Regions from separate parts of the Mesorhizobium sp. B1-1-7 genome, predicted to be linked through region 1. Evidence: riboswitches for the same ligand, from Rfam matches in the RefSeq annotation. Region 1 holds a riboswitch; each other region holds the start of a gene.

The links. Region 1 has a riboswitch for cobalamin ahead of FJ978_RS29010 (CbtB domain-containing protein). Riboswitches for the same ligand answer to the same signal wherever they lie in the genome.
Region 2: it holds a riboswitch for cobalamin, as region 1 does, so the genes downstream of both, FJ978_RS08325 (DUF1636 family protein) here and FJ978_RS29010 (CbtB domain-containing protein) in region 1, are expected to answer to the same signal.
Region 3: it holds a riboswitch for cobalamin, as region 1 does, so the genes downstream of both, FJ978_RS22080 (aromatic ring-hydroxylating dioxygenase subunit alpha) here and FJ978_RS29010 (CbtB domain-containing protein) in region 1, are expected to answer to the same signal.
Region 4: it holds a riboswitch for cobalamin, as region 1 does, so the genes downstream of both, FJ978_RS28575 (DUF1636 family protein) here and FJ978_RS29010 (CbtB domain-containing protein) in region 1, are expected to answer to the same signal.

Annotation. Positions count from the first base shown of each region.
Region 1 covers NZ_VFWQ01000023.1:694-6,461, reverse strand. The annotation lists gene cobD (threonine-phosphate decarboxylase CobD) at 1-609, opposite strand, end outside; gene cbiB (adenosylcobinamide-phosphate synthase CbiB) at 608-1,576, shown strand; gene cobO (cob(I)yrinic acid a,c-diamide adenosyltransferase) at 1,697-2,311, opposite strand; gene cobU (bifunctional adenosylcobinamide kinase/adenosylcobinamide-phosphate guanylyltransferase) at 2,313-2,828, opposite strand; gene FJ978_RS29015 (CbtA family protein) at 2,821-3,621, opposite strand; gene FJ978_RS29010 (CbtB domain-containing protein) at 3,637-3,816, opposite strand; cobalamin riboswitch at 3,852-4,050, opposite strand; gene FJ978_RS29005 (aromatic ring-hydroxylating dioxygenase subunit alpha) at 4,224-5,417, shown strand; partial or broken gene FJ978_RS29000 (MFS transporter) at 5,421-5,768, opposite strand, start outside.
Region 2 covers NZ_VFWQ01000004.1:241,101-246,868, reverse strand. The annotation lists gene FJ978_RS32730 (hypothetical protein) at 489-638, shown strand; cobalamin riboswitch at 1,119-1,329, shown strand; gene FJ978_RS08325 (DUF1636 family protein) at 1,351-1,812, shown strand; gene FJ978_RS08320 (ABC transporter ATP-binding protein) at 1,809-2,594, shown strand; gene FJ978_RS08315 (ABC transporter substrate-binding protein) at 2,643-3,590, shown strand; gene FJ978_RS08310 (iron ABC transporter permease) at 3,590-4,639, shown strand; partial or broken gene FJ978_RS08305 (iron ABC transporter permease) at 5,132-5,245, shown strand; gene FJ978_RS08300 (MarR family transcriptional regulator) at 5,403-5,768, shown strand, end outside.
Region 3 covers NZ_VFWQ01000013.1:63-5,830, forward strand. The annotation lists gene FJ978_RS22070 (DUF680 domain-containing protein) at 1-152, opposite strand, end outside; gene FJ978_RS22075 (DUF680 domain-containing protein) at 231-446, opposite strand; cobalamin riboswitch at 938-1,140, shown strand; gene FJ978_RS22080 (aromatic ring-hydroxylating dioxygenase subunit alpha) at 1,254-2,501, shown strand; gene FJ978_RS22085 (hybrid-cluster NAD(P)-dependent oxidoreductase) at 2,559-3,659, shown strand; gene FJ978_RS22090 (PqqD family peptide modification chaperone) at 3,806-4,237, shown strand; gene FJ978_RS22095 (serine kinase) at 4,289-5,338, shown strand; gene FJ978_RS22100 (glycosyltransferase) at 5,335-5,768, shown strand, end outside.
Region 4 covers NZ_VFWQ01000021.1:95,834-101,601, forward strand. The annotation lists gene FJ978_RS28550 (NADH-quinone oxidoreductase subunit D) at 1-271, opposite strand, end outside; gene FJ978_RS28555 (NADH-quinone oxidoreductase subunit C) at 272-874, opposite strand; gene FJ978_RS28560 (NADH-quinone oxidoreductase subunit B) at 879-1,460, opposite strand; gene FJ978_RS28565 (NADH-quinone oxidoreductase subunit A) at 1,451-1,816, opposite strand; gene FJ978_RS28570 (winged helix-turn-helix domain-containing protein) at 2,150-3,349, shown strand; cobalamin riboswitch at 3,379-3,584, shown strand; gene FJ978_RS28575 (DUF1636 family protein) at 3,623-4,051, shown strand; gene cobW (cobalamin biosynthesis protein CobW) at 4,054-5,106, shown strand; partial or broken gene FJ978_RS28585 (cobaltochelatase subunit CobN) at 5,125-5,768, shown strand, end outside.

The sequences.
Region 1 (5,768 bases):
AAAGAACTTGCCGAACGAGCGCAAGACGACGATGCCGCCCTGTCCGACATCGCCGGCAAGACTATGTTCGCGCGGACCGACATCCATGAATGCCTCGTCGACGACCAGCAGCCCGCCCTTGGCGCGCAATTGCACTGCCAACGCCAGCAACCGATCGCGCTCGATGATGCGCCCGTCCGGGTTGTTCGGATTGACGATGATGGCAAGGTCAGCTTCGGCCAGCATGGCAAAATCGCTGACTTCGCTCACCCGATGCCCGGCGATCGCTGCTGCGCGGGCATGTTCGGCGTAGGTCGGCCCCAGCACCAAAGCCTTGCCGGGCCTGGCCAGCGCCGCCACCCGCGGCAGCAGGATTTGCGTGCCCGGTGCCGCCATGACATGGGCTGGCGACGGCGCGCCGTAAGTGCTGGCCGCGATCGCTGCCAGTTCGCGCCCGCGCGCGGCCTCCGGCAATCGCGACAGCGAGGTGGCGGGCAGATCGAAAAGCGGGTAGGAGTGCGGATTGATACCGGTCGAGAGGTCGACGAAAGGCAGTACGGCGTTGGGGAAAAGCACCCTCGCCCGGCCAAGACTTCCACCATGGTCCACCGCTCCATCAAGAAGCTTCATGTCAGTCCTGATCGCTTTCCTGTCATTGGCCATCGAATTTTTTCTGGGTTATCCAGACTGGCTGTTTCGCGCCATCGGTCATCCGGTGACGTGGTTCGGCAGGCTGATATCCTTTCTCGACCTAAGGCTCAACCGCGCTACTGATCCCGACGCGCTGCGTCGCCAACGTGGCGTCCAGGCGCTGCTGGTCATCGTGCTGGTGCCGGCGGTGATCGGTCTCTGCGTACAGATCCTGCTCTGGTTCGTTCCCCTGGGGCTATTCGTCACCGCCCTCCTGGCGACATCGCTCCTGTCGCAGAAGAGCCTCTACGACCATGTCGAGGCCGTGGCCGATGCGCTGGACTCGGGCGGTCTCGCCATGGGCCGCGTCGCCGTCTCGCGCATCGTCGGCCGCGATCCGGAAACGCTGGACAGGGCCGGTGTCTGCCGCGCGGCGATCGAGAGCCTGGCCGAGAATTTTTCCGATGGCATCGTCGCCCCCGCCTTCTGGACCGGTGTCGGCGGACTCGCCGGCGGCGCCGCCTACAAGGCCGCCAACACCGCCGATTCGATGATTGGCCACCGCACCCCGCGCCACGAAGCTTTCGGCTGGGCGGCGGCGCGCTTCGACGACTGGATCAACCTGCCGGCGTCGCGGCTGACCGCTCTGCTGATCGTGCTGGCGGCTTTCCTGGTCAAGGGAGCCGACCACCGCAATGCCTGGCGCGCTGTGCGGCGCGATGCGAAAAAGCACCGCTCGCCCAATGCCGGCTGGCCGGAAGCGGCTATGGCCGGCGCACTTGGCCTGGCACTCGCGGGACCGCGCAGCTATGGCGGCGTGCTGGTAGACGACGTCTTCATGGGCGAAGGCGGCCGCCGCGAAGCCGACAGCCTCGACATCAGGCGGGCGCTGAAACTTTACCGCGTCGCCGATTATCTGCTGATCGGGCTGTTTGGGTTGGTCGCGGCGATCGCAATTGTGGCGTGATCTCACCATCCTCCTTGTAGAGAGGGTCGGCGCACAGCGCCGGGGTGGGGGGCGGCGCCCAGGCCCCTCCCCGCTCCGCTCCGCGGATCGACCTCCCCACAAGGGGGAGGGTAAGGAACATCAGAACTCTATCCCCTGCTGCGCCTTCACACCTGCCGAAAAATGGTGCTTGGTCACGCCCATCTCGGTGACCAGATCGGCCGCCTCGACCAGCGCCGGCTTGGCATTGCGGCCGGTGACGACGACATGCAGACCCTCGCGACGAGCCTTCAGCGCCGCAACCACCTTGTCGAGATCGAGATAGTCGTAGCGCAGCGCGATGTTGAGCTCGTCGAGCACGACGAGGCTGATCGACGGATCGGCGAGCAATTCAAGCGCCTTGGCCCAGGCGGCCTCGGCGGCCGCGATATCGCGCTTCAAATCCTGCGTCTCCCAGGTGAAACCCTCGCCCATCGCGTGCCAGACGACGCGGTCGCCGAAAGCGGCGAAAGCGTCTTTCTCGCCGGTGTGCCATTTGCCCTTGATGAACTGGACGACACCGACGCGTTTGCCATAGCCGAGCATTCTAAGCGCCAGGCCGAAAGCGGCCGTGGTCTTGCCCTTGCCAGGTCCGGTGTTGACGATCAGCAGGCCCTTCTCGACCGTCTTGCTTGCCACCTCGGCGTCCTGCACCGCCTTGCGCTTGGCCATCTTGGCGCGGTGGCGCTCTTCATTCTTGTCGTCGATGTGGGTCATCTCACTTCACCTTGAGCGGCAGCCCGGCCACCATCAAAAGCACCGTATCGGAAATCGCCGCGACCTGCTGGTTGAGCCGGCCGGCGGCATCGCGGAACCGACGTGCCAGGGCATTGTCCGGCACGATGCCTTGCCCGACTTCGTTGGACACCACGAACCAGGACCCGCGCGGTCGCAACAGCACGTCAGTCAGCCGTCGGCATTCCTGCTCGATATCGTGTTCGGCCAGCATGTGATTGGTCAGCCACAGAGTGAGGCAGTCGACAAGCACCGGCTGATTGTCCGGCAGGGCCTCGAGCGCGCCGGCGAGGTCCAGCGGCGCATCGATGGTCGACCACCCCTCGCTGCGCCGCGTCCGGTGCAGCGCGATGCGCTCACGCATCTCGTCGTCATAGGCTTCAGCGGTGGCGATATAGGTCCATGGCGAGGGCAAGGCCGTCGCCAGGGTCTCGGCGTGCGCGCTCTTGCCGGAGCGCGCGCCGCCAATGATGAAAGTCAGCTTGCCTCGATCAGGCAAAGCTGTCGCGCAGGCTGGTCGCGGTGCCGGTGAAGCGGCCGCGCACCACGCCGACGACCGCGCCGAGCACCAGCCAGAACACCAGATTGGTTACGGTCACCGCCACCACGAACTGATGATGCAGGCCTTCCGGGATCGGCGTCTCGAAACTGTCGGGCTGCGGCGCGCCGACAATATGCGGGGCGACGATCAAAGCCACGCCGAGGATCGCGAGCGGCAGCGATTTGCGGAAGGCGATCAGCCCAAGACCGATCGCCGTGGCCGCCACCGTCGAGACCCACCAAATCTGGCGCGGCAGCAACTCGGCCGCCGGCATCGCCGGCAGTTCCGGCGGCAGGCCGAGGCCAGGCGCCAGCGTGAACACGGCAAAACCTGCCAGGCCCCAGAACACGCCCTGGCGCCAATTGCCGATGCCGCCGGCGAATTCCGAGACCGCGACCAGGACCAGCGCGAAGCCGATGCCGGTGACGATGTTGGCAAGCACGCTGAAGCCGAAACGCTCGAAACCATCGGCCGGGGCCCAGCCTTCGTCTTCCGCCGGAGCGGCGGCTTCGGCCGGTGCAGGCGCGGCGGAACTCATGGCATTCCCCGCCGGTGCGGCGGTGCTCATGGCATTGGTATCCGCGGCAGTGGGCGCGGCATGGTCATGATGATGGCCGCCACCGGCCTGCTCGTAGACTTCGGCCTTGAGGATAAGCGGCACGGTGGCATAGGCCTGCATGCAGGCGAGAACGACGCCGGCCACGAGCCCTGCGATCGCCGCGATGAACACGACGTTGCGAAACAGGTTCATGATGTCAAATCCTCGTCAGTGGCAGGGAAACGCCATCGAATGACGATAGTCGTGGGCGGCATTGTGGACCGCATCGATATGCGAGAAGCCGACAAAGCCGACAACGAAGATGCCGAGCAGCGCGGCGAGCGCGAGCTGCATGAAGCGCGACTGCGAGGAGACCGAGGTGCCGAGGGAGACGGAAGCGGTATTCATGTCTTGTCCTTTCACCCTCCACCCGAGGGCATCGAAGTCAGTTTCCTGTCGCCGGCAGGTCTCCTGGCTCGCGGATAAGCGCCCTTCTCCACCTTCCCGAAGAAAAATCTTCAGTGGCATATGGAGAGGACTACCGCACACAGTTGCGGGGGCAGCCACGGCATTGGGCAACGATTGAGCCCGCACCGCATTCCCTCTTGGCTCCAAAACGGAACCGACGACAGCGTGACTATACGGAAAATCACGACACGCGGCAAACCAAATTCCGCCGGCAACCAGCGCGATTGCGCCATGCCGGCGACATCGGCCGTTCTCGGCACCACAATTGACAATTATCCCGGCCGGGTGTCGGCTGGCCACTTTACAGGAAGCCAGCCATGCAGCCTCCAGCCCTGCAGCCACCAGTTCTGCAGCCCAATGCCAGCGAGCGCGATTGCTACAACGGCCTGACCCGGGCCGAAGCGACGTTGCCGTCATCGGCCTATTGGGACGGCGAGAGCTATCGGCGCGACCTCGATGCGATCTGGTATCGAAGCTGGCTGCTCGTCTGCCGCGAGGCCGATCTTGCCCAACCGCTGGCGTTCCGCACTTTCCGCGTCGGCACGCAGGAAATCGTCGTGCTGCGCGACGAGACCGGCGAACTGCGCGCCTTCCACAACACCTGCCGGCATCGCGGCTCGCAGCTTTGCCAGGAAAGCGAAGGCCGGCTGAAGGCGCGGCTCATCACCTGCCCCTATCATGCCTGGTCGTATTCGCTGCGCGGCGACCTCGTGCGCGTGCCGTCGAAATCACTGCCCGAAGGCTTCGACAAGGCCGACCATCCGCTCTATCGCGTCGCACTGTCGGTGTGGCGCGGCTTCGTGTTCGTCAATTTGCAGGAGGACGCGAATTTGCAGGAGGACGCGGCCGGCTCGGCGCAGGCCTCCTTCGATCCCGCCTCCGGCGATCTCGGCAATTGGCCGCTGGAAACGCTGGTATCAGGCCATGTGCTGCGCAAGGTGATGAACTGCAACTGGAAGATTTTTTGGGAAAACTTCAACGAATGCCTACACTGCCCCGGCGTTCACAAGGACCTGTCGCGGCTGGTGCCGATCTATGGCCGCGGTCTGATGAGCCGGCATGACGACCCCGAATGGGTGCGCCACGCCGACAATGACGCGCCGGAATTTTCGGGTGGTTTGCGCGCCGGCGCCGAAACCTGGTCGCGCGACGGCAAGACCCATGCACCGGTCTTCGCGGATTTGACGCCAGCCGAGCGTGCCGCCGGCCAGACCTACGCCACCAGCATGCCCTCGATGTTCATCGTCGGTCATGTCGACTATGTCAGGACCGTGCGGCTGGTGCCGCTCGGCCCCGAACAGACCGGGCTGGTCGCGGAATGGCTGTTCGCGCCCGAAGCGCTCGATGCCCCGTCGGCCGACATCGACAACATCGTCGCCTTCGGCACGCAGGTGCTGGAGGAGGATGCGGCGATCTGCGAGGTCAACCAGAAGGGCCTGCGCTCCATGCGCCACAAAGCCGGCGTGCTGATGCCCGAGGAATATGATCTGCACCGCTTCCACAACTGGGTGCGCGAGCGCCACTCGGCGCTTTCGCCGTGACCGTCACAGTGACTTCGGCAGATACCGCCAGGTCACGAAGCCGCAAACCGCGGCCAGCAGGCTCAGCGTGACGAACACCGAGCCGAGCCCGAAGAAGATCAGCACCACGGAATAGACCAGCGGCGGCGTCAGCTCGGAAAAATCGAGATAGGTGCGGTAGACGGCTGCCATCTGCGCGCGCTCGTAGGAGCGTACCGAGCGCATGAAGGCGGTCGAGCCCAGCGCATCGAGCGCGATGGTGAAGAACGCGCCGCCAAGCAGGAAAGCGCCGGTCACCAGCGGAGCGGTCGCTCCCACCGTGCCCGCGGCCAGCAGCATCACCGACATGGCGAAATAGGCAAACGTCATGGT
Region 2 (5,768 bases), on a different contig from region 1:
TAATCGTACCGTTGTTGACCACCGTGGCAGCACCAGCAAGGCCGTTCAGATAGAGCCCCATGCCGGCGCCCGTGCCCTGGCTGTTACCACCTTGCACCGTGCTGTTGTTGATGAACGACCCACCATTGTTGAGCGATACGCCAGCCGCTGAGTTGTTCGCGCTGCCTGTATATGCCAGGCTCGCACCACCACTGATCGTACCGTTGTTGATCAGGTCCGCACCATTGCCCACAACGACGCCTATGCCGCCTGCTTGTCCACTGACACTTGCGGTTCCGCCCGTGACCGAACCGTTGTTCACGACCTGGCCGCTGCTTCCGGCCAGGCTGTTCACGTAAAGCCCAGTTCCAGGAAAAATTGAGCCCGACGAACCGCCGCCAACAAGGGTGCCGTTGATGGTCAGCGAGCCGGCGCCGGGGAAACTGCCGGAAAAAGTAATGCTGCCCGCGGTGGGAGGCGAGGCGACCCCGGACAGAACGAAACCCTGAGTGTCGATGATCAGCGGTTTGGTGGGCATGGGCATGCCCGTGGGCGAAACCGCGAAGTTGCCTGTCAGCGTGATCGTGGCGTTGGGATCGGCGTCGGCGTTAGCCGCTGCGATCGCGGCGCGAAGCGAGCCATCGCTGTTGGCGACGTAGTTGCCCGCGATCGCCTGGCGCGGCGCCACCCCGGCAACGACCAGCACTGCCAGGGAAGCCCCCGCCAAAAACCGCCCGCGCGCCGCAGTCAAAACCCCGCCGCGCGCGTGAACCCGTCCCACCATGCCTTCGCCCCTAATTCCAGATGCCCGAACGCAGCATGAATGCTACCGCCCGGCAATCCGTCTATAGTCCAGAGGACTACCAAAACGCTAAGAATGTTGTGCAACTGCAACTATATAGCGGTGAGGATAAAATTTATATTTGTAGTATCTAAATTAGCCCATAAAACTATACAGGGGAGGCGGGCCTGCGGTGGCATTGATCGAGGGATCGCTTGGCCGGCCCTCTCTGCCGGCAGACGTCTCGGCTTTCCAGACAATAGGGGTTGACATTATCCGCAAATATCGCTTCTAACGTAATGTTATTACATTAATAAACAGCATCGCAAAAACCCGTTGCGGTGCGATCGATGGAAATCTACGGTGGGTGCGTGATGGTCCCCGCGCCGAAAGGCAAGGGGTGAAAAGGGAACACGGTGAGATCCCCGGAAAGGGGTCGAGACCGTGGCTGCCCCCGCAACTGTAAGCGGTGAGCACGATCCGAAATGCCACTGGCCGGCAAGGCTGGGAAGGCAGGATCGAGCCGAGACCCGCGAGCCAGGAGACCTGCCATCACGGAGTTGACCGGACGGGGTGTGCCGGGAGGAGACGTGGACGTCGGTCTTGTCGGCCGGCTCGCCAGCATCCTTCCGTCGCCTATCGAGAAAGACGGAAAGTTGGACGGCGCCATCGATCCCATTCATCCCCCGCATCGCATCATCGTGTGCACGCTTTGCCGCGGCGCCCCGAGTGGGATCAGGTCGGGCGAAAGCCTGTACATCCTGCGCTCCCGGCTCTCGGCCCCTGCGGTGGCGCGTGGTTTCACGGTCGAGGGCGTCGAGTGCATGGCGGGCTGCGCGCGGCCGCTGACGGTGGCCTTCCAGGCGCCGGGCAAGGCCGCCTATCTCTTCGGCTCCATCGACGCCCAGGCCGACGCCGGCGATCTCGTGCGGTTCGCCAGCCTCTATGCCTCGCTCGCCGACGGCTGGTGCAACTCCGGGCAACGTCCGCCGCGACTGGCTGGCAAGACCGTGGCCCGCATCCCGGGCACGCCTGCGGAGGGAAACCGATGACACCGCTCCTCGAAGCGCGCGATCTGGGCGCGACGGCGAACGGCCGGGACCTGGTCCAGTCGGCCAGCCTGTCGGTGGCATCGGGCGATCGCCTCGCCATCATCGGCCCCAACGGTGCCGGCAAGACCACGCTGCTGCGCATGCTGTCGGGCATGCTCAGGCCCAGTTCCGGGGAGGTGAAGCTTGGCGGCCGGCGCCTGGACAGGATTTCGGCCGCCGAGCGCGCGCTGCACATCGCCGTCGTCGGCCAGACCGACCAGCCGGATCCGCGGCTCGCGGTAATCGACTATGTCGAACTTGGCCGCGTCCCGCATGCCGGCTTGAGGCGCAGGAGCGAGGAACGCGACATCGTCGTTGACGCGCTGCGCCGGACCGGCCTGTTGCCGCTGCTTGGCCGCACCATCGGCTCGCTGTCGGGCGGCGAGCGCCAACGCTCTCAGCTTGCCCGCGCCATCGCCCAGCAACCGAAGGTCTTGTTCCTCGACGAGCCGACCAACCATCTCGACCCGCGCGCCCGTGGCGAATTGCTCGAACTCGTCGCCGGCTTCGGCATGACGGTGATCGCGGTGCTGCACGATCTGGCGTTGGTGGCGCCCTTCGCCACCAGGGTCGCGGTGATGAACGAAGCCCGGCTGCATGCGCTGGCGGCACCGCGCGAAGCGCTGACCCAGCAGCTGATCCGCGAGATCTTCGGCGTCGACGTGTTTCGCCTGCGCCACCCCACCGAGGACCGCGAACTGACGGTGTTCGACGTTCCGAACCGCGCCGCGCCGCCGTCCTGATCGAAGCCCATCCCTCATCCAAACCTGTTCAACCAAGGAGCAAAATCCGTGAAACGTCTCGCTATGTCGCTCTTCTTCTCGCTGCTGGCCTCGACGGCCTTGGCCTTTCCCGTCACGGTCGACAGCTGTGGCAAGCCGCTGACCTTCGACGCGCCGCCCAAGCGCGCCGTCATCCAGGATCTCAACATGGCCGAGATGGCCTTCGCGCTGAAGCTGCAGCCGTCGATCGTCGGCCTGACCGGCATCACCGGATGGTACAAGGTCGGTCCCGAATTCAAGGCCGAGCAGGGCTCCATCCCGGAACTGGCGCCAAAATACCCGACGCTCGAAAACCTGGTCGCCGCCGAGCCCGATTTCTTTTTTGCCGGCTGGTACTACGGCATGAAGCCGGGTGGCGAGGTGACGCCCGACACGCTGGCTCCGCGCGGCATCAAGACGCTTGTGCTGACCGAAAGCTGCGTCCATCTCGACAAGAGCAGGCCCGCCGCCTCGATGGACCTGCTCTATGGCGACGTCGAAAAGCTGGGCAAGATCTTCGGCAAGGAAGCCGACGCGGAAAAGCTCGTCTCCGGCTGGAAGGCACAACTGGCCGATATCACCGCGAAAGTCGGCAGCGCCAAGGCAACGCGGGTGTTCCTCTACGATTCCGGTGAGGACAAGCCGTTCACCGCCGGGAAATTCGCCATCCCGAGCGCCATGATCACCGCGGCCGGCGGCGACAACATCATGGCCGACATGGACACCAGCTGGGGCAACACGGACTGGGAAACGGTGGCGTCGCGCAACCCGCAATTCCTCATCCTGCTCGACTACCAGGATGGCGGCGGCTACAGGAAGCTGCTCGATTTCCTTAAAGAACACCCGGCGATGAAGGAGACGGACGCGGTCAAAAACGAGCGCTTCGTGGCGCTGCGCTATGCCGAACTGACGCCCGGACCGGCAAACATCGAGGCGATCGGCAAGATCGCCAGGGCGATGCATCCGGAAGCGTTCTGATGCATCTTGCGCTTACGCATAAATCCGGCGCGCTTTCGGGGCACAAGGCATTCACGCTGGCCACGGCGGCGGGCGCGGTGGCGATGGCGGCCCTGGTGCTGCTGTCGATCGCCTATGGGTCGACGCTGATACCCATGAGGGATGTCATTGCCGCACTTGGCCATGCCATCGGGCTGGAGGAACATTCGGTATCGGGCCCGATCGGCAAGATCGTCGTCGATCTCAGGTTGCCGCGTACGATCCTGGCGATCTGTGTCGGCGGGGGCCTGGGCATCGTCGGTGCGCTTTTGCAGACGGTGACCCGCAACGATCTAGCCGATCCTTTCCTGTTCGGCCTGTCGTCGGGAGCCGCGGCAGGCGCGGTTTCCGTCATCACCGTCTTTGGCGACAGTTTCGGCATCTGGACCTTGCCGGTCGCGGCTTTCACCGGCGGCATACTGGCGGCCTGTATCGTCCTGCTGCTGGTCGCGCGGGTGCGGGGGCAGGGCCCGGAGCGGCTGATCCTCGCCGGCCTTGCCGTCTCCTTCATGTTCACCGCATTGACCAACTATTTGGTCTTTGCCGGAGACCAGCGCGCGGCCCATTCGGTGCTGTTCTGGACGATGGGCGGGCTTGGGCTGGCGCGCTGGGACAATGTCTGGCTGGCTGCGGTGGGCGCCGGCACGATTGCGGTTTACGGGCTCTGGAACCACCGCCGGCTGGACGCTTTCCTGGCCGGTGAAAGCGCCGCCGAGAGCCTTGGCGTGCCGGTGGCGCGGATGCGCAGGGCGACATTTCTCGTCGCCGCCTTCTCGACGGCAATCCTGGTCTCGGTCGCCGGCGTCGTCGGCTTTGTCGGGCTGATGATCCCGCATCTGTCGCGCCCGCTGGCCGGTCCCTTGCATCTGCGCCTGATCGCGAGCTGCGCGCTGTTCGGGGCGGTGCTCTTGCTGGCAAGCGATCTCCTGGCCCGGACCTTGCTGCCGCCGCAGGAACTGCCCATCGGCATCATCACCAGCTCGCTTGGCGCCTTCTTCGTCGTCACCATGGTCCTCCGGAACCGCGTGTGAAGGCAGCGTGTCCTGCTCAGTTCGGCTGTTTCCGGGGTCGCGTCGTTCACCTGGTGCTCGCGGCGCTGGTCCTGCCGCCCTAGGCGAAAGATAGGCCCGCTGCGGGAGCAATGGGCCATCAACTTGGGCCGCGGCGAATTGCCCGATCGCACGTCGGCATTGGGCAGTGGGCCTAGTGGCCCCTATCACCCGGCTTGTGGCCCGCGTCGCGCGTGTCAGCCATGGTCAGACTTGCCGTGATTCCGACGGCGGTGGAGCAGAGGACGACGATAGCCAGAACCCTGAATATTGCACGTAGCATCTTACCCTCCTGTTCGCCGAAACCGGCCAATCCAGCGTCGGGAACGCCTGAATTATACTGCCTTTCTCAAGGGGAGTGACGACGCCCGGATACCGCAATCGGCCAGCCTGGCATGTCCTTTCGACGGAGTACGACGGCGCTTGCTGGGCAGCCGTGCCCGTCAGGATGGCGATTGCACCGGTCCCGCGCCGCTGCTGGCAGGCGAACTCCGGGCCCGGACTTTGCCGCCGCCGCAAGAACTGCCCATCGCAATCATCACCAGTTCGCTCGGCGCCTTCTTCGTCGTCGTCCGAAACCGCCTGTGAAAGCAGCAGGTTCTGGGCCCAGTTCGGCTGTTTCCAGGTCTGCGCCGTTCACCTGGTGCTAACCATGATCGCGTCGCACGACCGCCATGCGCATTTGCCGGCTTTCAACTGCAATGTGGCGCTTGAATAGTAAGCACGCTTATTATATATACCGCTCATGGTTTCAGATGGCTTAGACAGATTGGGATTTTTGATCCACGACGTGCAGCGCTTGATGCGCAAGCGTTTCGAAACGCGCGCCAGCGGCCTTGGCCTGTCCTCGGCGCAATGGCGGCTGATGGTGCGCGTCGCCAAGGAAGCGGGCATCACGCAGGCGCGGCTCGCCGAACTGCTCGAGATCGAGCCGATCAGCGTTTCGCGCCTTGTCGACAGGATGGAGGAGGGCGGCTGGATCGAACGCCGCGCCGACGCCGCCGATCGCCGCGTGCGCATGATTTTCCCGACCGCCAAGGCGAGTGCCGCCTATGCGGAGGTCAAGAGCCTGGCTGGCGAAGTCTATGAAGAATCGCTCGTCGGCGTTTCA
Region 3 (5,768 bases), on a different contig from region 1:
GGTTCCGACTTCTTGGTCGAAGCCGTGTACGAGTTGTCGGTCGAAGTCACGGCAGGCTGGTTGGCGCCATTGGAGCCATAGTTGTCGCTGCCGGCGAAAGCGCCGCCGGAAACGGCCAGGACGGCGGCGGCAGCAAGGATGATCTTCTTCATTTCAAGTCTCCTGAATTTTGATGAATTTTTGAGTTCGCCAGGACGGCGGGCAAGCCGCCGTCAACTGGCGATCAGCCGTTAGTGGTTACCGAAGAGGTTGTGGTCGGCACCCTGGACAGGCGTCTGAGCAGCCGGTTCCGACTTCTTGACCGAAGCGGTGTACGAGCTGTCGACGGCAGTGGCTGCAGGGGTCGCATTCGAACCGTAATGGTCCGAACTATAATGGTCGCTACCAGCGAAGGCGCTGCCGGAAATGGCCAGAAGGGCGGCGGCAGTGAGAATGATCTTTTTCATTTTGGGTACTCCAGTATTTTTCCGTCCGTCTAGCGGCGTGTCTTGGGATGAAATCGCGTCGTTCGGACAGCCCCGATGTGGGAAAGCCAGATGGTCGTTTCCAATCACGAAGTTGTTCCGCGTGGACCATGAATCCACCACTTGAAATTGTACCACCGGCTTCCACATCAATTTTTTTCTTTTTGATATCAATCGATTAGATAAGACCAAGGGAGCCATCACCAACTGTGTCGGAGGCCCAGCGTTCACAACGTCCTGCACGCACCGTCAACAGAAACGAACCGTTCGGTTCGATTTTAGACTCCGCTAATAGTCACTTTTCGAAACTGTTAACCTTTTTTGGCTCCGGCCAAGGATCAAAAAACAACGTTTGGCGTGCTGGCGACGAGCCGGTTTCAAAGGTCGCGATCCTTGTCCAGACGACTTGCATGCGTGTCGCGCCGCATGGATGCGATGTCGTTTTCATGCCGACGCCGCGATGCGTGCCGTGATTAGATCACGCCATCTCAGGTGCCGCTTCGTGACGACGGAGTGGAGAATTGGGAAGCCGGTCAGAATCCGGCGCTGCCCCCGCAACGGTGGTGGAGTTCAAGTCGCAACGGGAGACCACTGGGCGAAAGCCTGGGAAGGTGTCGCGATGGTCCGCAAGGACGACTCCAGAGCCCGGAAACCAGCCCGAGATTGCTAGAACTCGACTGATCGCGGTGGGCGGTCAAGGGGCGGATGATGCATGCCCGGCTGGCGCCGGCCTGCGTCCGATCCTTCCTCCATCACCACCAGTTCAGTCCTTGGATATGAGGACAGGACATGGATGCTCGCAACGACATGCTGAGGCTCTTGAACAGCCGCAGACAGGGCTTTTCGCTGGAACAGCCCTTTTACACCGATCCGGACTACTTCAAGCTCGACATGGAGCTGATCTGGTATCGCGACTGGCTGTTCATCGGCCATGATTGCGAGTTGCCCAGGCCAGGCAGCTTCATCACCGTGCAGATCGGCGACTATCCGGTCGTGCTGGTGCGCGATCAGCAGGGCAAGATCAACGCCTTCCACAATTCCTGCCGCCATCGCGGCAGCCGCGTCTGCAATACCGACAAGGGCATGGCCGCCAAACTAGTCTGCCCCTACCACCAGTGGACCTATGAGCTGGATGGCCGCCTGCTGTTCGCCCGCCAGATGGCCGAGGGTTTCGACAAGAGCCAGTTCGGGCTGAAGCCGGTCGCCTGCGAAAGCGTCGCCGGCTATATCTTCATCTGCCTGGCGAAGGAGCCGGCCGACTTCGCGCCGATGCGGGCGATGATCGAACCCTACCTCAAGCCGCACCGGCTCGGCGAGGCGAAGATCGCCTTCGAGAGCACGATCATCGAGAAGGGCAACTGGAAGCTCGTCTGGGAAAACAACCGCGAGTGCTATCATTGCGCGGGCAATCACCCGGAATTGTGCAAGACATTCCCGGAAGCACCGACCGTGACCGGCGTGCAGGGCGCCGACAGCGATCCGGAGATGCTGGCGCACTGGGCGAAATGCGAGGCGGCCGGCCTGCCGAGCAAGTTCCGCATCGATCCGGCCGGACAGTATCGCGCCACCCGTGCGCCGCTGCTGCGCGATGCCGTCAGCTACACGATGAACGGCAAGCGGGCGGTGAGGAAGAACCTCTCCGACAGCGTCTCGGCCGACCGCATCGGCACCTTGATGCACTATCACTACCCGACGACATGGAACCATATCCTCATCGACCATGCCGTGACCTTCCGCGTGCTGCCGATCAGCGCCACGGAAACCGCCGTGACGACCAAATGGCTGGTCCACAAGGATGCGGTCGAGGGCGTCGACTACGATCTCGCCGAACTCACCCATGTGTGGACCGAGACCAACGACCAGGACCGCCGCATCGTCGAGGAGAACGCCTTCGGCATCCTGTCGCCGGCCTATGAGCCCGGCCCCTATTCGGAGTTGCACGAGGGAGGCGTCATCCAGTTCGTCGACTGGTACGCCCGCTTCATCGGTCCGCGCCTTGCCGAAGACGAAAAGCCGGCGCTGCGCAGCGTCGCGTGAGCTCATGTTGCCCAAACACGACATGAGCAGGGCAAGAAGGACCAGAGGATGAATGCGATGACGGATCTTGGCCTCTATCGCCATCTCGACCAGATGGCGCCGTGGAACGACCGGCTCCAGGTGCTGGAAGTGATCGGCGTCAGCGATGAGGCGCCCGACGTGAAGACCTTCACCTTCCGGTCCGACAACCAGACCTGGTTCCGCTACAAGCCGGGCCAGTTCGTGACGCTGGAGCTGCCGACATCGGATGGGCCGCTGATGCGCACCTACACGCTGTCATCGTCACCGTCGCGGCCATTCTCGATCGCGGTGACGGTAAAGGCGCAGGCCGGCAGCATCGGGACGCGCTGGATGTTCGACCATCTGGTGCCCGGCTCGCACGTCAAGGCCTATGGGCCGGCAGGCGACTTCTCGCTGCACAGCCATCCGGCGGCCAAATATCTGTTCATCTCGGCCGGTTCGGGCGTGACACCGATGATGTCGATGCTGCGCTGGCTGAACGATTGCGCGCCCTGGACCGATGTCGGCTTCGTCAACTGCGCGCGGCGCCCGGAAGAGATCATCTTCCGAAAGGAGCTCGAACTGCTCGGCGGCCATATGCCCGGCCTGTCGCTCGGCTTCATGATCGAGGAGCGGTCGAGCCGCGAGGGCTGGTACGGCCATATGGGCCGCATCGACGCGATCCGGCTGCCATTGCTGGCGCCGGATTTCCGCGAGCGCGAAATCTTCTGCTGCGGCCCCGATCCCTTCATGCGCGCCGTGCGCGGCATGCTTGAAGCCGCCGGCTTCGACATGACGCAATACCATCAGGAGAGCTTTGCGGTCCCTGCCGTGGAGGAGGTCCCGGCGCCGTTCGCGGCGCCCGCGGAAGGCGGCACGGTTGTTCCGTTCGAAGCGGCAACGCCAATCCGCTTCTCGCTTTCGGAGGTCGACGCCGAATGCGTCGCCGGCCAGACGGTGCTGCAGACGGCGCGCGCTTCGGGCGTGCGGATTCCCGCCGCCTGCGAATTCGGCCTGTGCGGAACCTGCAAGGTGAAGAAGGTCTCCGGCCATGTCGAGATGAGCCACAATGGCGGCATCCTCGATCATGAGATCGACGACGGCTTCATCCTGGCCTGTTGCTCCAAGCCGCTGTCGGCACTGGAAATCGAGGCGTAGTCGGCAGGCAGGGCCTGCGGTCGCGCTCGCCGGGCCTGCGGGCATCTTGCCAAAAACCCTGCAAATGGTTAGACGCCTCTACAACGGTAGGGTTGACCGTGAGGGCCGACGATCATCTGCGCGGCCTGCTTCGGCGGGGAGCAAACATGAGACAATCCGGCATCTATGCCATAGCGAGCAAGGACATCGTCTTTGAATCCTTCGACGGCGAAGCCGTCGTTCTCGACCTGACGACGGGCAAATATTTCGGCTTCTCGGATTCAGGCAGCAGGCTTTGGGATGCGCTGTCGTCCGGCGTGCCTGCCTCCGAACTGGTCGGCGCCGCAACGGCAGCCGGTGCGCTGGGTGCCGCCGAGATTGACGGCTTTGTTTCACAATTGCTCGAATTCGGCTTGCTGGCGGCCGTGACCGATGCCGCGGCAAGACCGGTTCCCAGCGAATTGCTGGCTCAGCTTGCGGGTGCCAGCGAGCCCCTCAAGGTCGATATCCATGACGACCTCGCCGATCTCATCGTCGTTGACCCCATCCACGAGGTCGAGGAACCCCTCGGTTGGCCCGCGGTGAAGCAGGCCCCCTGAGCACGCGCATCAGGCAGTCTCGTCGCTGGACGGCGTCGGAACAGGCAAACCATGCCGAAAGTCACTCTCGAGAACCTGGCGGACTACGCACGTCATGTACTGGTGCAGGCCGAAAGCAGCGCCACGCATTATCCGCTGACGCGCAAGGTGGGCCTGCCGCATCTCGAGCTGACCGCGCATCTGAGTGCCGGCGCGTTGGCGGATGCCGTCGTTCATGGCTTTGTCGCAGCCCCGGGCAACCGAGCAGCTGCCGATACCTGCCGCATCTTCGTCGCGCATCCCGGCGTGGATGGCATCGCGGCGCCGGCCAGTTGGGGCCAAGGACCCTTCACGCAGCATGCCTTCGCCAGCCGGCTGGCGGAAGCCGGACTGCGCGGCAACCATTTCCACGACCTGGATTTCTGGCAGTTCTACGACCCCGATCGCCGTCTGGGCGTGCAACTGATGACGGCCGATGACAGGTTCCCGCCTTGGGAGCCGGGGGCGCCGCTCCGCCCCTTCCTGCATTGGGAATATGCGGCGCGCGGCATGCGGCTGGCCCATGCGGGCACGCTGGGTGTCGGCGGCAAGGGAATTCTGCTCGCCGGATCGGGCGGCGCCGGCAAATCGGGAACGGTTGTCGCCGGCCTGCTCAACGGGCTCGACAGTGTCGGCGACGACTATGTGCTGATCGACCTTGCCAACGGGCCGACCGCGCATCCGTTGTTTGCCACGCTCAAACAGGATCCCGAAGGTTTCGGGCGGCTGGGCTTGAAACACCGGCTGAAGTCCTACGGTCTGCTCAACTGGCAAGGCAAGCACCAGTTCCGCATCGATGATATCGCGGCACGGCCAATACCCGCGCGGCTGGACATCGTCGCGTTGATGGTGCCTCATATCAGCGGGGGCGAGGCAAGTTCGATCATGCCCGTGTCGCGCAAGGCGGCAATGATTGCACTGGCGCCGTCCGGCATCTCGCAAATGCCTGGCGAGCGCGAGAGCGGCTTTCGCTTTTTCAGCGACCTCACCCGGCAGCTGCCATGCTACCAGCTCTCGCTGGGGACGCGCCCACAGGAGATCGCCGGCACGATTTCGGATTTCATCATGCGGAGCAACGCGTGAGATTGAGCGTCATCATGCCCGTCTACAACCGCGAGCACTATGTTGTTGCGGCCTTGCGATCGCTGCTCAGGCAGCGGGACGATGCCGAGCTCGATGTCATCGTCGTCGATGACGGGTCGACGGATGGCACCGCGGACACCGTCCGCGCCGTCATGCGGGAAGCATCGTGCATCCGGCTTTTCCACCAGGCCCACCAGGGTGTGGCAAGTGCGCGCAACACCGGCCTTGGCCAATTGCAGCCGCAGACGCAATTCGTATCGTTCCTGGACTCCGATGACATCTCGCCAGCCGGACGCTTCAAGGCCGACCTCGTCCATTTCAAAGCCGATCCGAGCCTGGACCTGACCTATTCCCTGATGATGATGGTCGAAGATCTCGACGACGAGATGCTGGAGCCGACCCCTGGCAGCCGCCGCAAGATCGCCCGAGG
Region 4 (5,768 bases), on a different contig from region 1:
CGATGCCAAGCAGACGCTCGGCAGCCAGCGCAAAGGCATGCTCCTGGTTCATCGGCGCGCAATAATCGAGCCGGTCGAGATAAGGAACCGCCTGCAGATAGGTCTTGGCCTCGATCAGCTTTTCCGTGCCGCGATGCAGGAGCCCGATATGCGGATCGACGCGATCGACGACTTCGCCGTCGAGTTCGAGAACAAGGCGCAAAACGCCGTGCGCCGCAGGGTGTTGCGGTCCAAAGTTGATGTTGAAATTGCGGACGGAGGTTTCAGCCATTTACTGCTTTGCCTTCTCGTCACCCGGCAGCACGTAGTCCGTACCTTCCCACGGGGACAAAAAATCGAAATTGCGGAATTCTTGCTTGAGCTCGACCGGCTCGTAGATGACGCGCTTGGCTTCGTCGTCGTAACGCACTTCGACAAAACCGGTCAGCGGGAAATCCTTGCGCAGCGGATGGCCTTCGAAGCCGTAGTCGGTCAACAGGCGGCGCAGATCGGGATGGCCCGAGAACAGCACGCCATAGAGATCGTAGGTCTCGCGCTCGAACCAGTCGGCACCAGGAAAGACGCCGGTGATCGACGGCACCATCGTCTCCTCGTCGGCCTGCACCTTGACGCGGATGCGCACATTCTGCCTCGGCGACAATAGATGATAGACGACGTCGAAGCGCTTGGCCCGCGACGGATAATCGGCACCGCAGACATCGATGATAGAAATGAACTGGCAGCGTGCGTCGTCGCGAAGGAAGGTTACCACCTCGACCAGGTTTTGCGGCTCGACGTGAACGGTAAGCTCGCCATAGGCAAGCACCGCGTCACTGAAGCGGCCAGGCAGCTTCTCGCCGAGATAGGTCGACAGTTCGCTAAGGGATGCGGCCATGGATTTACCGTTCGATAGTGCCGGTGCGGCGGATCTTCTTCTGCAGCAGAAGAATGCCGTAGAGCAGGGCTTCGGCGCTCGGCGGGCAGCCGGGCACATAGATGTCCACCGGCACGACGCGGTCGCAGCCGCGCACCACCGAATAGGAATAGTGATAGTAGCCGCCGCCATTGGCGCAGGAGCCCATCGATATGACGTAGCGTGGCTCCGGCATCTGGTCGTAGACCTTGCGCAGCGCCGGCGCCATCTTGTTGGTCAGCGTGCCGGCGACGATCATGATGTCGGACTGGCGCGGCGACGCGCGCGGCGCGACGCCGAACCGCTCCGAGTCATAACGCGGCATCGAGGTATGGATCATCTCGACCGCGCAGCACGCCAGACCGAAGGTCATGAACATCAGCGAGCCGCTGCGCGCCCAGGTGATCAGCGCCTCGGTCGAGGTGACCAGGAAACCCTTGTCGGCAAGCTCGTTGTTGATTTCGAGGAAGAAGGGATCGTCCTGTCCCACCGGCTTGCCGGTGTTGGGATCGATGATACCCTTGGGCTTCGGCGCGACGAGGGTGCCTGAACTGTCGTTCAATCCCATTCCAGCGCTCCTTTTTTCCATTCATAGGCAAAGCCGATGGTCAGCACTGCCAAAAACACCATCATCGACCAGAAACCGAGCATGCCGATCTTCGAGAAGGACACCGCCCAGGGAAACAGGAAGGCCACTTCCAGGTCGAAGATGATGAACAGGATCGACACCAGGTAGAAGCGGATGTCGAATTTCATGCGGGCGTCGTCGAACGAGTTGAAACCGCACTCGTAGGCGGAAAGCTTTTCGGGATCGGGGTTGCGGTACGCCACCAGGAACGGTGCGGCCAGCAGCGCCAGGCCGACGACCAGCGCCACGCCGATGAACAGGACGATGGGCAGGTACGAACTGAGAAGTGCGTTCATGCAGCGGCTTTCCGTTGGCGCCAATCCATTTTGATTACAGCACCGGACCTTAATGCGGAAGCGTGACAGTTTAACCGCTGAACCGTTTTAAGGGGCCTATGCTGCAACGCGGCGAGGGTTAGCGCAGCACTTCCAGCGAAGCAAGTCAAACCTTGTTCAAAAGGCGGTGCTGGACGGCATATACGGAGAAACTGGTCCGATACGCTCCTGTTCGATTTCCTTCGCTTTCTACTCCACTTATCTCTCCTGACATGGATGCCGCCAAAACCCTGCTAGCATGGGCAGGAATCACCCATCAAACGACGGTCATCGAGTTACAAGAGTCGCATCCGAATGAAGGAAAAGATCTCGCTTGCCACCGCCCGGCGCATCGCGCTCGCCGCTCAAGGCTTTCTCGACCCCCGCCCCAATGGCACGCCCGACCGCCGTCATTTCGCCCGCGTTCTGTCCCGCACCGGCCTGCTGCAGATCGATTCCGTCAGCGCGGTGGTGCGCGCGCATTATATGCCGCTCTATTCGCGCCTTGGCCCCTACCCGCTCGCTCTGCTCGACAACGCCGCCGTCACCCGCAAGCGCACGGTGTTCGAATACTGGGCGCACGAGGCCTCCTTCCTGCCGGTGGAGACCTGGCCGCTGATGCGCTGGCGCATGCAGCGCGCCGAGCAAGGCAAAGAGATGTATTTGGGGCTGGCCAAATGGGGCCGTGAGCACGCCGCCTATATAGAAGAGATCTACCGCGAGGTCGTCGCGCGCGGCCCGATCGCCGCTTCGGCGTTGGAAGGCCAGAAAGGCTCGGGCGGCTGGTGGGGCTGGAGCCATGCCAAGCATGCCTTCGAATGGCTGTTCTGGGCCGGGCGCATCACCACGGCGCACCGCCGCGGATTCGAGCGCTTCTATGACCTGCCCGAGCGCGTGCTGCCGCAGGCGATCCTCGATCTGCCCGTACCGGCCGCCGAGGACGCGCACCGCGAATTGCTGCGCATCTCCGCCCGCGCCCATGGCGTGGCGACATCAGGCGATTTGCGAGATTATTTCCGCCTGTCCCCCGCCGACATGAAGGGCCGCCTGGAGGAATTGGTCGAACTCGGTGAGCTGCTGCCTGTGCGCGTCGAAGGCTGGGATAAGCCCGCTTACCTGCACAAGGATGCACGTCTGCCCAGGAAAATCGACGCCCGTGCCTTGCTGGCCCCGTTCGATCCTGTGGTCTTCGAACGCTCGCGCTCGGAACGGCTGTTCGATTTTCACTACCGCATCGAGATCTACACGCCGGCCGAAAAGCGCCAATATGGCTACTACGTCCTGCCCTTCCTGCTCGGCGACAGGATCGTGGCGCGCGTCGACCTCAAGGCCGATCGGCCGGCGAGTGTGCTACGCGTCCACGCGGCCTATGCCGAGCCCAAGGCGCCAGCGGAAACCGCCGCCCAGCTTTTCGAGGAATTGAAGCAAATGCAGGGCTGGCTCGGGCTTGAGCGCATGGAAGTGACGCCCGCTGGCGACCTCGGACAGTCACTTGCCGACATCGCCATGTCGTAGGCCCGCGTTGACAGTCCTGCCCGCAACAGCCTAAATCCGCTCCAGACGGTCTCTTCTCTTCAATGAGAGGGGCTAAGAGGGAATGCGGTGCGGGATGAAAATCTCAAATCCGCGGCTGTCCCCGCAACTGTAAGCGACGAGCCAAGGCCGAAAGCCACTGGGAATTCCCGGGAAGGCGGCTAACCAAGGCGATGACCCGCGAGCCAGGAGACCTGCCGTCTGCGACAACATAATCCGATCGCCCGGCGGGTTTCCGGGCAAGGAGCCCGGTTTTTGGACCAGAACAGCAGTTTTTCGGCTGGCACAGCGGACAATTCGTCCGCCGACAGCGATGCCTTGGCCGGCGTCACCGTGATCGTCTGCGCCTCGTGCCGTGACGAAACCGGTTCCGACGCCCACCCCCGCGCCGGCGAACTGCTGGCTGAGGATACGCGCAACGCCGCCTCGGGCGAAGATATCCGCGTCCGCACCGTCGAATGCCTCGGCAATTGCAAGCGCCGGCTGAGCGCCGCGATCCTGCGCGATGGCTGTTGGAGCTATGTCTTCGGCGATCTGACCACGACCAGCGGCGCCGACCTTGTCGCCGGCGCAAAGCTCTTCGCCACTTCCACCGACGGCCTCATCCCATGGCGTGGCCGGCCCGATAGCCTCAAGCGCGGCCTCGTTGCTCGCATCCCTCCTCTCGACATGCTGAAGGACTGACCATGACCGCTCCAGATTCGTCCGCCAACCTTTCCCGCGTTCCCTGCACCGTCGTCACCGGCTTTCTCGGCGCCGGCAAGACGACGCTCGTCCGCCATCTCCTGGAAAACGCCGGCGGCAAACGCATTGCCATCATCGTCAATGAGTTCGGCGACATCGGCATCGACGGCGAGATTTTGAAGGGCTGCGGCATCGACACCTGCCCGGAGGAAAACATCGTCGAACTGGCCAATGGCTGCATCTGCTGCACCGTGGCCGACGATTTCGTGCCGGCGCTCGACCAGATCCTGGCGCTGTCGCCGAAGGTCGACCACATCCTGATCGAGACCTCGGGCCTCGCTCTGCCCAAGCCGCTGGTCCAGGCGTTTCAGTGGCCGACGGTGAAAAGCCGCGTCACGGTCGACGGCGTGATCGCCGTGGTCGATGGCCCGGCGCTGGCCGAAGGCCGCGTCGCCAACGACATGGACGCGCTGCAGGCGCAGCGCGCTCAGGATGAGAGCCTCGACCATGACGACCCGGTTGAGGAAGTGTTCGAGGACCAGATCGCCTGCGCCGACCTGATCATCCTGTCGAAGAGCGACCTGATGGACGCCGCAGGCTCAGCCCGCGCCAATGCCATCATCAACGAACACTCCGCCCGCGCCGTGAAGATCGTGCCGACCTCGCATGGCAAGGTCGATCCCTCCGTGCTGCTCGGTCTCGGCCTCGCCGTCGAGGACGACATCGAGAACCGCAAATCCCATCATGACGGTGCGTTCGACCACGAGCATGACGACTTCGACACCTTCATCGTCGACATTCCGTCGATCGCCAATCCCGACGAGCTGGCAAAGCGCGTCGCCAACGCCGCCGAGCAGGAAAACGTGCTGCGCGTCAAAGGTTTCGTCGAGGTCGGCGGCAAGCCGATGCGGCTCTTGCTGCAGGCCGTCGGCCCGCGCGTCAATCATTACTATGACCGCGCCTGGACGGCCGAGGACGATCGTCGTTCGCGCCTTGTGGTCATCGGTCTCAAGGGGCTGAATCGCCCGGCGATCGAACGCATACTCGCCGGCTGATCTCGGACACGGGCCGCGATGCATATCCTCACCACGACCTCCGCCTCGCTCGACGACCTCGCCGAGCCGGTCGATCTGCGGCAGACGCCGGCGGATATCGTGGCGCTTTCCTTCACCGACAGCGACCTCGCCGGACTGGCGGCGGCATGGAAGGCCGATGCCGGCCGCCTGCCTTCGATGCGGCTCGCCGCACTGCGCGACCTGCGCCATCCCATGTCTGTCGACCTCTGGATCGACAGTGTCGCCCGCCACGCCAAGATCATCCTGGTGCGCATACTCGGCGGGTACGACTGGTGGCGCTACGGCTGCGACCAGCTTGCCGCGACCGCCCGCGCGCACGGCATAAAACTGGCGCTGCTGCCGGGTGAGAGCCACGACGAGGATCTCAGGCTGATCGAAGCCTCGACGCTGCCGCGCGAGGAGTTGGATAGCCTGCTCGGCTATTTCCGCGAGGGCGGCCCGGCCAACATGAGCGCACTGGTGCAGAGGCTGGCACGGCTGACTGGGCAGGATGCGGAAATTGTCGAGCCGATCGAAGTTCCAAAAGCCGGCTACTATGAACCAAGTCGCGGCGTCGTCCCCCTCCCCCTCGAGGGGAGGGTCCGGCCGCAGGCCGGGGGTGGGGTCCTCTCCGGAGCGCGCCGACTCCACGAACCGTCGCC